Regions from separate parts of the Dermacoccus barathri genome, predicted to be linked through region 3. Evidence: predicted binding sites of a transcription regulator. Region 3 holds the regulator's gene; each other region holds the start of a gene.
What was found. The regulator LexA, encoded in region 3, represses DNA repair genes until DNA is damaged. The targets are predictions, from matches to a motif close to TCGAACANNTGTTCGA.
Positions count from the first base shown of each region.

Region 1: a site for LexA is predicted at 1,211-1,226, ahead of IM689_RS02195 (HNH endonuclease signature motif containing protein). Genes of this name have one in related genera too.
Region 2: a site for LexA is predicted at 1,200-1,215, ahead of IM689_RS08935 (DUF6504 family protein). Genes of this name have one in related genera too.

Region 1 covers NZ_JADCTK010000001.1:465,921-469,193, forward strand. The annotation lists gene IM689_RS02195 (HNH endonuclease signature motif containing protein) at 1-1,199, opposite strand, end outside; gene argS (arginine--tRNA ligase) at 1,523-3,273, opposite strand, start outside.
Region 2 covers NZ_JADCTK010000004.1:182,291-185,563, reverse strand. The annotation lists gene IM689_RS08940 (polyprenyl synthetase family protein) at 11-1,099, opposite strand; gene IM689_RS08935 (DUF6504 family protein) at 1,339-1,626, shown strand; gene IM689_RS08930 (SAV_6107 family HEPN domain-containing protein) at 1,667-2,116, shown strand; gene IM689_RS08925 (DNA polymerase III subunit alpha) at 2,122-3,273, shown strand, end outside.
Region 3 covers NZ_JADCTK010000004.1:285,324-288,596, forward strand. The annotation lists gene nrdR (transcriptional regulator NrdR) at 1-358, opposite strand, end outside; gene IM689_RS09375 (LysM peptidoglycan-binding domain-containing protein) at 606-1,019, opposite strand; gene lexA (transcriptional repressor LexA) at 1,286-2,005, shown strand; gene IM689_RS09385 (Sir2 family NAD-dependent protein deacetylase) at 2,019-2,858, opposite strand; gene IM689_RS09390 (LysR family transcriptional regulator) at 2,928-3,273, shown strand, end outside.

The DNA.
Region 1 (3,273 bases), on a different contig from region 3:
CAGGCCGCCGACACGACACCGACGCCGGGCACGTGCAGGTCGGCGACTCGCGTCGTCGAGCGCGGGGCGGTTGCGGCGCGTCGCTGACCTGCCGAGGCGCCGACCCCGACGCCATCACCGTTCTGCCCCGCACCGAGCGGAGCAGCGCACCCCTGACTGCGGACGACGGCACCGAATGAAACGGGCATGCCGCTCCCCTGACCGGCGAAGGGCATGGTTGTGCCTGGGGTGACGCCGTCCTCGAAACAGCGCACGGGCACGGTGAGCCGCACGATGGGGTCGAATCTCACGGAGCCGAGGAGCAGGTCGACGAAGGCATCGACCCGCGCCCGGTTCATCCGATACCGCGTCGCGCCGCCGTGCAGACGCTCGTGTTCCTGCGCCAGCTGGCGCGCACGCGCATCGATGGCGGCCTGGACCTGCCACGCCTGGTCGGCGTCCATGACAACGGTCATCTGCGTGAGCCTGGGCTGATCGGGGTGCTCGCGGAACGAGACCTCGACGAGCGCCTCCGACGCGTCCTCATCCGCCGGCGTCGACAATCCGAGCGAGGCAAGGAGCCGCCGCACACGACGCTTCACTGCGGCCGAACCGCCCAGCAGCGCCCGACCGGACACGAGCATCCCCTCGACGCTCTCCCGCTCGGCCGGCTCAAGGTGTTCCAGTTCGCGAAGCACGGTCTCGCAGGTCGTCATGCGCATCTCCCCCGCACCGGCCATGACGAACATGCGAGGCAACGAGGCTCGCACGGCGTCACCCGCTTCGGCCCACGCCTCCGCGGTACCGACACGGACTCCGAGTCTGGCCGCCAAATCGTCGGCAGCGAACTCGCCGGGCACGAACTGACGCGGGTCGCTCTCCCACTGGTCGACCTCGAGAACGTCGTGTCGCGTGACGACGCGAGCGTGGGCCGCCGCGAAGGCGTGCATCGTGGCGTCGGCGCTGCGCGAGACGTACGCGGCCGTGACGGTGAGCTCTTCGAGGGCGCGTCGCTCGGCGTCGAGTTGGGCGAGTTCCTCATCAACGGTTACCGCGTCCACCGCGAGCGCCGACGACTCACCCCAGTCGATCGTCGAACGAGCCGCGACCTCGAAGAGCTCGACGCCCATCGCGTGCCACGCCTCGACTCGCGCTTCGAGAGGCAGCGCGCGAACGGCGGCCAGCACCTCGGCCACGGCGTCACGCTGCGTTGTCTCCATGCCTCATTTTATCGAACTTATGTTCGATTATCGAGCGAAAAGTCCGCCCAAATTTACCGGAGAGAAGCGGTCAGACACCGCCGCCAGCAGCTGACGCAGTTCGGTGCACCTGACGCACGTTTGAGTCTGCTCAGACTGCGTCACACGCACCGAAATGCACCAAGTGCTCACCGGGCTCCGCCACGGTCACCCCCCGGGGGGTATGCCCCGGTGCTTGACGCAGTTCGGTGCACCTGACGCACTCTGAGCCTGCTCAAACCGCATCAGCTGCACCGAAGTGCGTCAGCTGCACCAAGGCCCCCAACGCAAACGCCGCTGGGGCGTCACATCTTCTCGGGCGTCTCGATGCCGAGGAGGCCGAGGCCGTCGCTGAGCACCTGCAGCGTCAGGGCGCACAGGGCGAGGCGCGAGTCGCGCACGGCGTCGTCGTCGGCCTTGAGCACCGGGCACTTCTCGTAGAAGGCCGTGAACGCCGTCGCGAGTTCGAAGAGGTAGGCGGCGAGCCGGTGCGGTTCGAGCGTCTCGCCGACGAGCGCGACGACGGCGCCGTAGTCGAGCAGCTTCAGCGCGAGCGCGCGCTCGGCGTCCTCACCGATCGTGATGGCGGACGCAGGCGTCGCACCCGCGTCGGCGGCCTTCGCGAGGATCGAGCGGATACGCGTGGCGGCGTACTGCAGGTACGGGCCCGTGTTGCCGGTGAGCGCGAGCATGCGGTCGAAGTCGAACGTGTACTCGCTGTCGTGGGAGACCGACAGGTCCGAGTACTTCACCGCGCCGATGCCGACCTGGCGCGCGACGACGGCGCGCTCGGCGTCCGTCATGTCGGCCTTCGACTCCGCGACGACCTTCTCGGCGCGCTCGATGGCCTCGTCGAGCAGCTCCATGAGCCGCACCGAGTCACCCGAACGCGTCTTGAGCATCTTGCCGTCCGCGCCGAGCACCGAACCGATCTGCACGTGGATCGGCGTCGACTCCGGCCGGATGTAGCCCGCCTTGTCCGCCGCCGACCACGTCATGCGGAAGTGCAGGTTCTGCGGCGCGCCGACGACGTAGACGAGCCGGTCGCCGAGCAGATCCTGCGAGCGGTGCCGGACGGTGGCGAGGTCGGTCGTCGCGTAGCCGTAGCCGCCGTCGCTCTTGCGGATGATGAGAGGCACGGGAGCGTCGTCACGGCCGGTGAACTCGTCCTGGAAGATGCACAGCGCGCCGTCGGAAATCCGCGCGATACCACGCGACTCGAGGTCCTCACAGATGCCCGCGAGTTCGTCGTTGTACGTCGACTCGCCCGCGAGGTCGGCGTCCGTCAGCGTCACGCCGAGCGTCGAGTACACCCGGTTGAAGTACGCCTTGGAGCGATCCATGAGCTTGTTCCAGTGCGCCAGCGTCTCCGGGTCGCCGCCCTGCAGCAGCGTCACCCGCTTGCGGGCCCGCATGTTGAAGTCGCCCTTCGAGCCGGCCGGCTCCGCCTTCTCCGCCGTGTCGAACTTGACGCGCGCGGCCTGGTAGAACGCGTTGGGGTCGGTCTCGAGAAGCTCCGCCTCCGGGCTGTTCTCGCCGACCTCGAGCAAGTGCTCGATGAGCATGCCGAACGGCGTGCCCCAGTCGCCGACATGGTTCTGGCGCACGACGGTGTGCCCGAGGCGCTCGAGCACGCGCGCGAGCGAGTCACCGACGACCGTCGTGCGCAGGTGGCCGACGTGCATCTCCTTCGCCACGTTCGGCGAGGAGTAGTCGAGCGGAATGACCTCGAGCTTGCTCGGGGGCAGGACGCCGAGGGTGCCGTCGGCCAGGATCGTGGAAGCCTCCGCGGCCACCCAGTCCGTCGACAGCGTGATGTTGAGGAAGCCCGGGCCGGCGATCTCGACGTCCGAGATGAGCTGCATCGCAGCGGAGTCCGCCTTGAGCGCCTCGACGATGGCCGTCGCCACCTCGCGCGGGTTCTTGCCCACCTTCTTCGCGAGCGCCATCGCCGCGTTGACCTGCACGTCGGCGCTCGTCTGCTTCTTGTTGGCAGGGCGGATGACCGGGTCCGCGTCTCGCCACTCCTCGCCGAACGACGTGGCGATGGCGTTCT
Region 2 (3,273 bases), 100 kb from region 3:
GCGCGGCGGCTCAGCTGGAGCGAGCGGTCGTCGTCCCGATGAAGTCGTGCAGGGCGGCGAACGCCTCGGTCGGCATCGACTCGCGGAGCGACTCGAGCGCGGTGCGCGCTTCGTCGGCCCCCTGAGTGATGCGCTGCTCCACGGCGTCGACGGCGCCGGTGCTCACCGCGAGCGCGCGGAAACGCTCGATCTCGTCGGTGTCGAGGTCGTCGTGGCCGAATCGGGTGTCGAAGAACGCGCGGTCGTCGGCGCAGAGGTCGTCGAGCAGGTGAGCGACGATGACGGTGCGCTTGCCTTCGCGCAGGTCGTCACCGGCCGGCTTGCCCGTCTGTGCCGGGTCGCCGAAGACGCCGAGCAGGTCGTCGCGCAGCTGGTAGGCCTCGCCGAGAGCGAGACCGTAGCGCGAGAGGGCTTCGAGCGTGGCGTCGTAGCCACCGGCGCAGGTGGCACCGATGAGCAGGGGGTGCTCCATCGTGTACTTCGCGCTCTTGTACCGGATGACGCGCAGAGCGCGGGTGATGCGCTCGTCGGTGGCGAGCCCCTCCCAGTTCTGCACGGCCTCGAGGACGTCGAGGAACTGCCCGCCCATGAGCTGGGTGCGCATGAGGTCGAAGACCCGACGTCCGCGAAGAACCTCGTCGGCGGGTAGACCGCTCGTCGCGTACATCTCGTCGGCCCAGGTGAGGCACAGGTCGCCCGCGAGGATGGCGCCGGCCTCGCCGAAGCGGTCGGCGTCGCCGGTGAGGCCGCGCTCGCGGTGGGCGTTCGCCATGGCGCGGTGGGCAGCCGGCATGCCGCGGCGGGTGTCGCTCGCGTCCATGACGTCGTCGTGCAGCAGCGCGGCAGCCTGGAAGAGCTCCATCGACGCGCTGGCGCGCACGAGGGCGTCGCTGTCGGCGCCGCCGGCGGCGCGGTAGCCCCAGTAGAGGAACGACGCACGCACGCGCTTGCCGCCGGAGAGCAGGGAAGCGATGGCGTCGACCATGAGATCGGTTTCGTCGCCGAGGGGGGCGAGAACCTCGCGCTGGTGGGCGACTTCGGCGTCGACGGTGCGCTGGATGCGTTCGAGCAACTGCGATGCGTCCGCGGAGTTGGGCACGTCTCGATCCTTCCGGCAAGCGACTTCCACCGAGCCTACGCGGTCGCTCCGATTCCGCGGAATCTGGGGGTTGTCGCCGGGGCGTTCTAGTGTCACCATATCGAACATGAGTTCGAAAAAACGGGCTTGTGCTGTGCCGTTGTTCCGACGTTCGTTGCGTCGTCGCTCACCGTCACAGTCACAGCGAACCATCCGGCGGTGACGACGCGGTCGTCACCCGAGTGAAGTGAGGTGGCGAGATGCGCGGATACGCCGAGAGCGTCGAGGTGACCACAGTGGACACGGGAGAGGCGAGCGCGCCCGAGGTCTTCGTCTGGCGAGGACGCAGGTATCGAGTCGCGGGGGTGCTCGAGAGCTGGCGTGAGGCAACGCCGTGGTGGCGCCTGCCGATGGGGGAGCAGGGCGTGTACGACGCCGAACGTCGGGTGTGGCGGGTCGAGGCGAGTGCGGGGGCGAGCCCGAGCCTCGGGGTGTTCGACCTGGCGCATGCGCGCTCCGGGTGGTCGCTCGAGCGGCTCAGTGACTGATGTGCAGGTTCGACGAAGTGTGCAGCGAGAGGGAGATGTCATGACGACGACGGCAACGGGTCCGGGTGCGCCCGCGGAAGCACTCACCGGCGATCTGTTCGATCTTCTGGGCCGTTCGCGCGCTGCCCTGATCGAGGCCTGCTCGGCCACGACGACGTCCGAGCGCTACGCGAGGGCCCAACTCGCTGCGTTGCGGGCGGCTGCCGCCCTTCTGGCTCAGGTGGCGCCGCGTTCGCTCGGCTCACGTCCGCGCGGTGCGTGGGAGGCGCTGGCTCGTCAGCGCCCGGAGTTCGGGGAGTGGGCGAGCTTCTTCACTGAGTGCGGCAAGCGCAGCGCCGTCGCCCAGAGTGGCGGGGCCGGGGTGAGTGTGCGAGAGGCCGACGACCTCGTCCGGCAGGCCCAGCTCTTCCTCGACGCCGTGCTCGTCCACGTCGGTCTGCCTGCCGCCGATGCTTCGGCGTTGCGGCTCACCCCCGTCGCGGTGGGGTGAGGTCGGTGCAGTTCACCCATCTGCACGTCGCGTCGTCCTTCTCGCTGCGCTACGGCACCACACCGCCGAAGCGTCTCGTCGAGCGGGCACACGAGTTGGGCTACGAGCGTCTGGCGCTCACCGACCGTGACGGTCTCTACGGCGTGGTGAAGTTCGTCGAGGCCTGCCGTGATCACGACATCGAACCCGTTGTCGGCGTCGACCTGGCGCTCGAGCCACCGACGCCGACCATCTCGTCCCGCCCGCGGCGCACCCCCGCGAAGGGCGGGGCCGCCGTCGACGACCGGGGGCCTCGCGTCACCGTTCTGGCTCGTGGCGCTGCCAGCGGGCTCGCCAAGGGCGTCGGTTGGGGGCAGCTGTGCCGTCTCGTCACGGACGCTCACCTCGTCGGGGAGCGCAGTGCCGCGCGCACGTCGCGTGAACGGATCGCGCGGTTCGTCACTGTCGAGGAGGCGGGCAGAGGCAACAGTGCCCCGGCACTCACCGTGCTGCTCGGCCCGGCCTCCGACGTCGGGCAGGCGCTGCTCGCCGAACGTCCTGCCGCGGCGGAGCAGCTGCTCAAGCAGTGGCGTGCTGCGCTGCCGCACGGGGCGCTCGCAGTCGAGGTGGCCTGTCACGACGGGGCGCCGGGCACGCCGGCCAGCAGGCGGCACGCGCTCGACCTGTGGGCGCTGGCGCGTGCGTGCGGTGTGCCCGCGGTGCTCACCGGCTGGGTGAGGCACGCGGACGCCGACGAGGCCGTCACCGCCGATCTGCTCGACGCGGCGCGGCGCATGGTGGCGCTCGACCTGCGGCACCTCGACCGCACGAGCACGCGAGGGCATCTGCTCCCCGAGAGCGAGATGCTCGAGATCGCACGTGAACTCGCGCAGGCTGCGGGCGACGAGAGCGCGGCCCTCGACCTCGTCGGCGCGACGTCACGGTTGGCCGAGCTCTGCGTGCAGCATCCGTTCCACGACATCGGCATCGGTGCAGTTCATCTTCCGGAACCGGAGGTGCTCGACCTGGACGGCGTCGACCCCCAGCGCGCTCTGGCCGAGCGCTGCCGCGCCGCGCTGCCCGCTCGCTATGGCCACCTCTCGGCAACCGAGTACGCCGCCGTCGAAGAGCGACTCGACGACGAACTCGAGGTCGTGCGCCACCTCGGCTACCCGACC
Region 3 (3,273 bases):
CGACATGGTCGAGTTCGCGCAGCGGGCCGAGGATCTCGATGCCGACATCGTGGGCGTCGATCTCCGCAGCCCCCTTGGAGCGGATCGACTCCTCCACCTGCTGAGCGAGGACGGCGAGCTGATCGTCGGAAACCGGGCGGCCCTGGCAGGCCTTGCGCACGCCCGACATGACCTTGTCGCGAGAGAAGGGTTCGCTCACACCGGAGCGCTTGACGACCGTGAGGCTCGCGGTCTCGACGGTGGAGAAACGCTTGCCGCAGTCGGGGCACTGGCGGCGACGCTTGATGCAGGTGCCGTCCTCGGTCGAACGGGAGTCGACCACACGGGAGTCGGCGTTGCGGCAGAAGGGACAGTGCACGTGCCACGCCTCTCGATCGCAGGATTCCACCGCCTCGTGACGGTATGAACCCCAACACCGGCATCGCGGTAATTCTTCCGCAAACAACCACATGTTGGGGGCATTAGGGCGCCTATGCCCTACATCTAGGAATCCTAGGTTGCGTTGGCGACCGCTCGCAACCGTGTCGGCAAACCCGGCGCACCAACCCCAGCAATGACGCGGAAAAGATGTGCGGCTCGCCCCAGCGACACGCCGAGGGGGCCGCTCAGCCTGCCGGAACGAGAATTCGCTGGCCGGCCTGAACGTGCATCGAGCTCATGTTGTTGGCCTCCTGGATGGCCACGACACCACGGTCGTTACGCAGGGACGGCAGCTCACGAGCGGCGATCTGAGAAAGGGTCTCCCCGTCCTTCACCGTGACCGACGTCGCGCCACCGGCAGGGTTAGCTTCGGCCACGGCCTTGGCCGCAAGGAGGCCACCGCCGACGAGAACCAGAAGCGCCAGAAGGGCGGCGAAGCGACGGCGAGCGAGAACGGCACGACGCGTCAACGGGGCGCGCCGCGTGCTACGACCACCCTCAAGGGAATCGACGACCGCAGGCCCCGACGGAACGAGGTGCAGGTGACGACGGGGGCTCGGCGCGACCGCCGGGGCGTCCAGACTGGGCACAGCACTCATGTTCATTCCTCCTGACTCGGCGCGGATGCATCGAACATCCGTGCGATAGAACAACTGTACGACACAAACGTTCGAAAGCAAGGCCGTCGGCGGCGTGTTTCTCGTACATGTTTGCGAAAACTGTGTACGGTGGTGCCTACGTTGATCCCGAACGCTCACACCGAATCAGCGGCCACCGACAACCCCGGAATTCCGGGGAGAATCAGGGCTCCGCACCGAGGTCCGCGTCCGCGAGATCACTGTTTTCGTCGATGTGAGGAGACGCCATGGGTGAGGTCCACTCCATGAACAACCGCGCGAAGGGCAAACTGACCCCGCGCCAGCAGAAAGTGCTCACCGTCATCCGGCGCTCGGTCGACGAGCGCGGTTACCCGCCGAGTCTGCGCGAGATCGGTGAGGCCGTCGGGCTGACGAGCCCGAGCTCCGTCGCACACCAGCTCGCCACGCTCGAGCGCAAGGGTTACCTGCGTCGCGACCCCAACCGCCCTCGCGCCATGGAGGTCGTCTCTCCCGACGACGGCGCCGACACCCGCGGTTACCGCGGAGGCACCTCGGTGCGTGCAGCGTCCGAGAGCACGTACGACGAGACCGACTCGGGCAACGAGCGTCCGCAGGCCTCCTTCGTCCCCGTCGTCGGACGCATCGCCGCCGGCGGGCCGATCCTGGCCGAGCAGGCCGTCGAGGACGTGTTCCCCCTCCCCCGTCAGATCGTCGGTGACGGCGAACTGTTCCTGCTCAAGGTCGTCGGCGACTCGATGATCGAAGCCGCCATCTGCGACGGCGACTGGGTCGTCGTGCGCCAGCAGCCGGAGGCGTCCAACGGTGAGATCGTGGCTGCGCTGCTCGACGGCGAGGCCACCGTGAAGACGTTCAAGCGCACGAACGGCAAGACGTGGCTCCTGCCCGCGAACGAGAACTACGAGCCGATCGACGGCGACGAAGCCAGCATCATGGGCAAGGTCACGGCGGTGCTGCGCAGCGTCTGACTTTCGCCCACCCTCACGTCGTCGCGTTCGCCTCGGTCTGCACCTGCAGGCCGAGGCGTTCGCATGTCGCGGTGAGGGTGGCACCAAGCGGTTCGTGCAGCACGAGATCGGCGCGCTCCGAACCGCGCATGCTTCCCAGACCGACCAGGGCCACGGGCTTGCCCGACTTAAGCGCGGCCGAGACGAACCGGAAGCCCGACATCACCTTGAGCGAACTTCCGAGAACGAGAACCGCCCGTGACAGTTCGAGCTGCGCGTAGCAGTGCTCAACCGTCGCGGTGGGCACGCTCTCGCCGAACATCACGACGTCGGGCTTGACGACGAGCGAGCCGCAGTGCGGACATGCCACGAGGACGAAGGCATCCTGCGCACTCCGGGCAACCTCGGCGTCTCCGTCGGCCAACAGGGCCACGTCGCGCGGGAGGTTCGGGTTGGCGTCGCGGATGCGCCCCTGGAACTCCGCTCGATCCGAGCGGCTGCCGCACTCGACGCACTGCACCGAGGAGAGCGAACCGTGCAGTTCGAGGGCGTCCGCTCCGGAGGCCGCATGAAGACCGTCGACGTTCTGCGTCACGAGGTGTTGCACGAGACCTGCGCGCTGCAAGGCTGCAACAGCGTGGTGGCCGCCGTTGGGCCGAGCCGCGGCGAAACGTTCCCACCCGACGGCGCTGCGAACCCAGTAGCGTCGGCGCGCGTCGTCCCCGCTGAGGAACTGCTGGAACGTCATGGGAACCGTTCGGCGGGTGCCGTCAGGCTTGCGGTAGTCGGGAATGCCCGACTCGGTCGAGAGACCCGCCCCGGTGAGCACGAACAGGTCGCCCTGCGCGACGAACTCCGCCAACTCTGCAGTCACAGGTGGCCCCTCTCATACGACGATCGATAGAAACTACAACATCCGATAACGCCGGGTTATTCTCTACGGATGATCGACGCCGCCGGCCTTCGGGTCATGAAAGCCATTGCCCAGGAGGGTAGCTTCACCGCTGCCGCTGCTTCCCTGGGCTACTCCCAGCCTGCCGTGTCCCAGATGGTGCGCCGCTTGGAGGACAAGACGGGCACGGCTCTCGTCGAGCGCCTCGGACGTTCGGTGCGTCTGACCGAGGCGGGCCACGTGCTCGCCCGCACAGCCACTCCGGTGCTCGCCGCTCTCGAGGCGGCGGAGGGCGAAGTGGCCTCGATCGCCGGCCTGAGGGCGGGACGAGTGCGCCTCATGGCCTTCCCCTCGGCCTCGTCGACCGTCGTCCCACGAGCGCTGTCGCTCGTCAAGC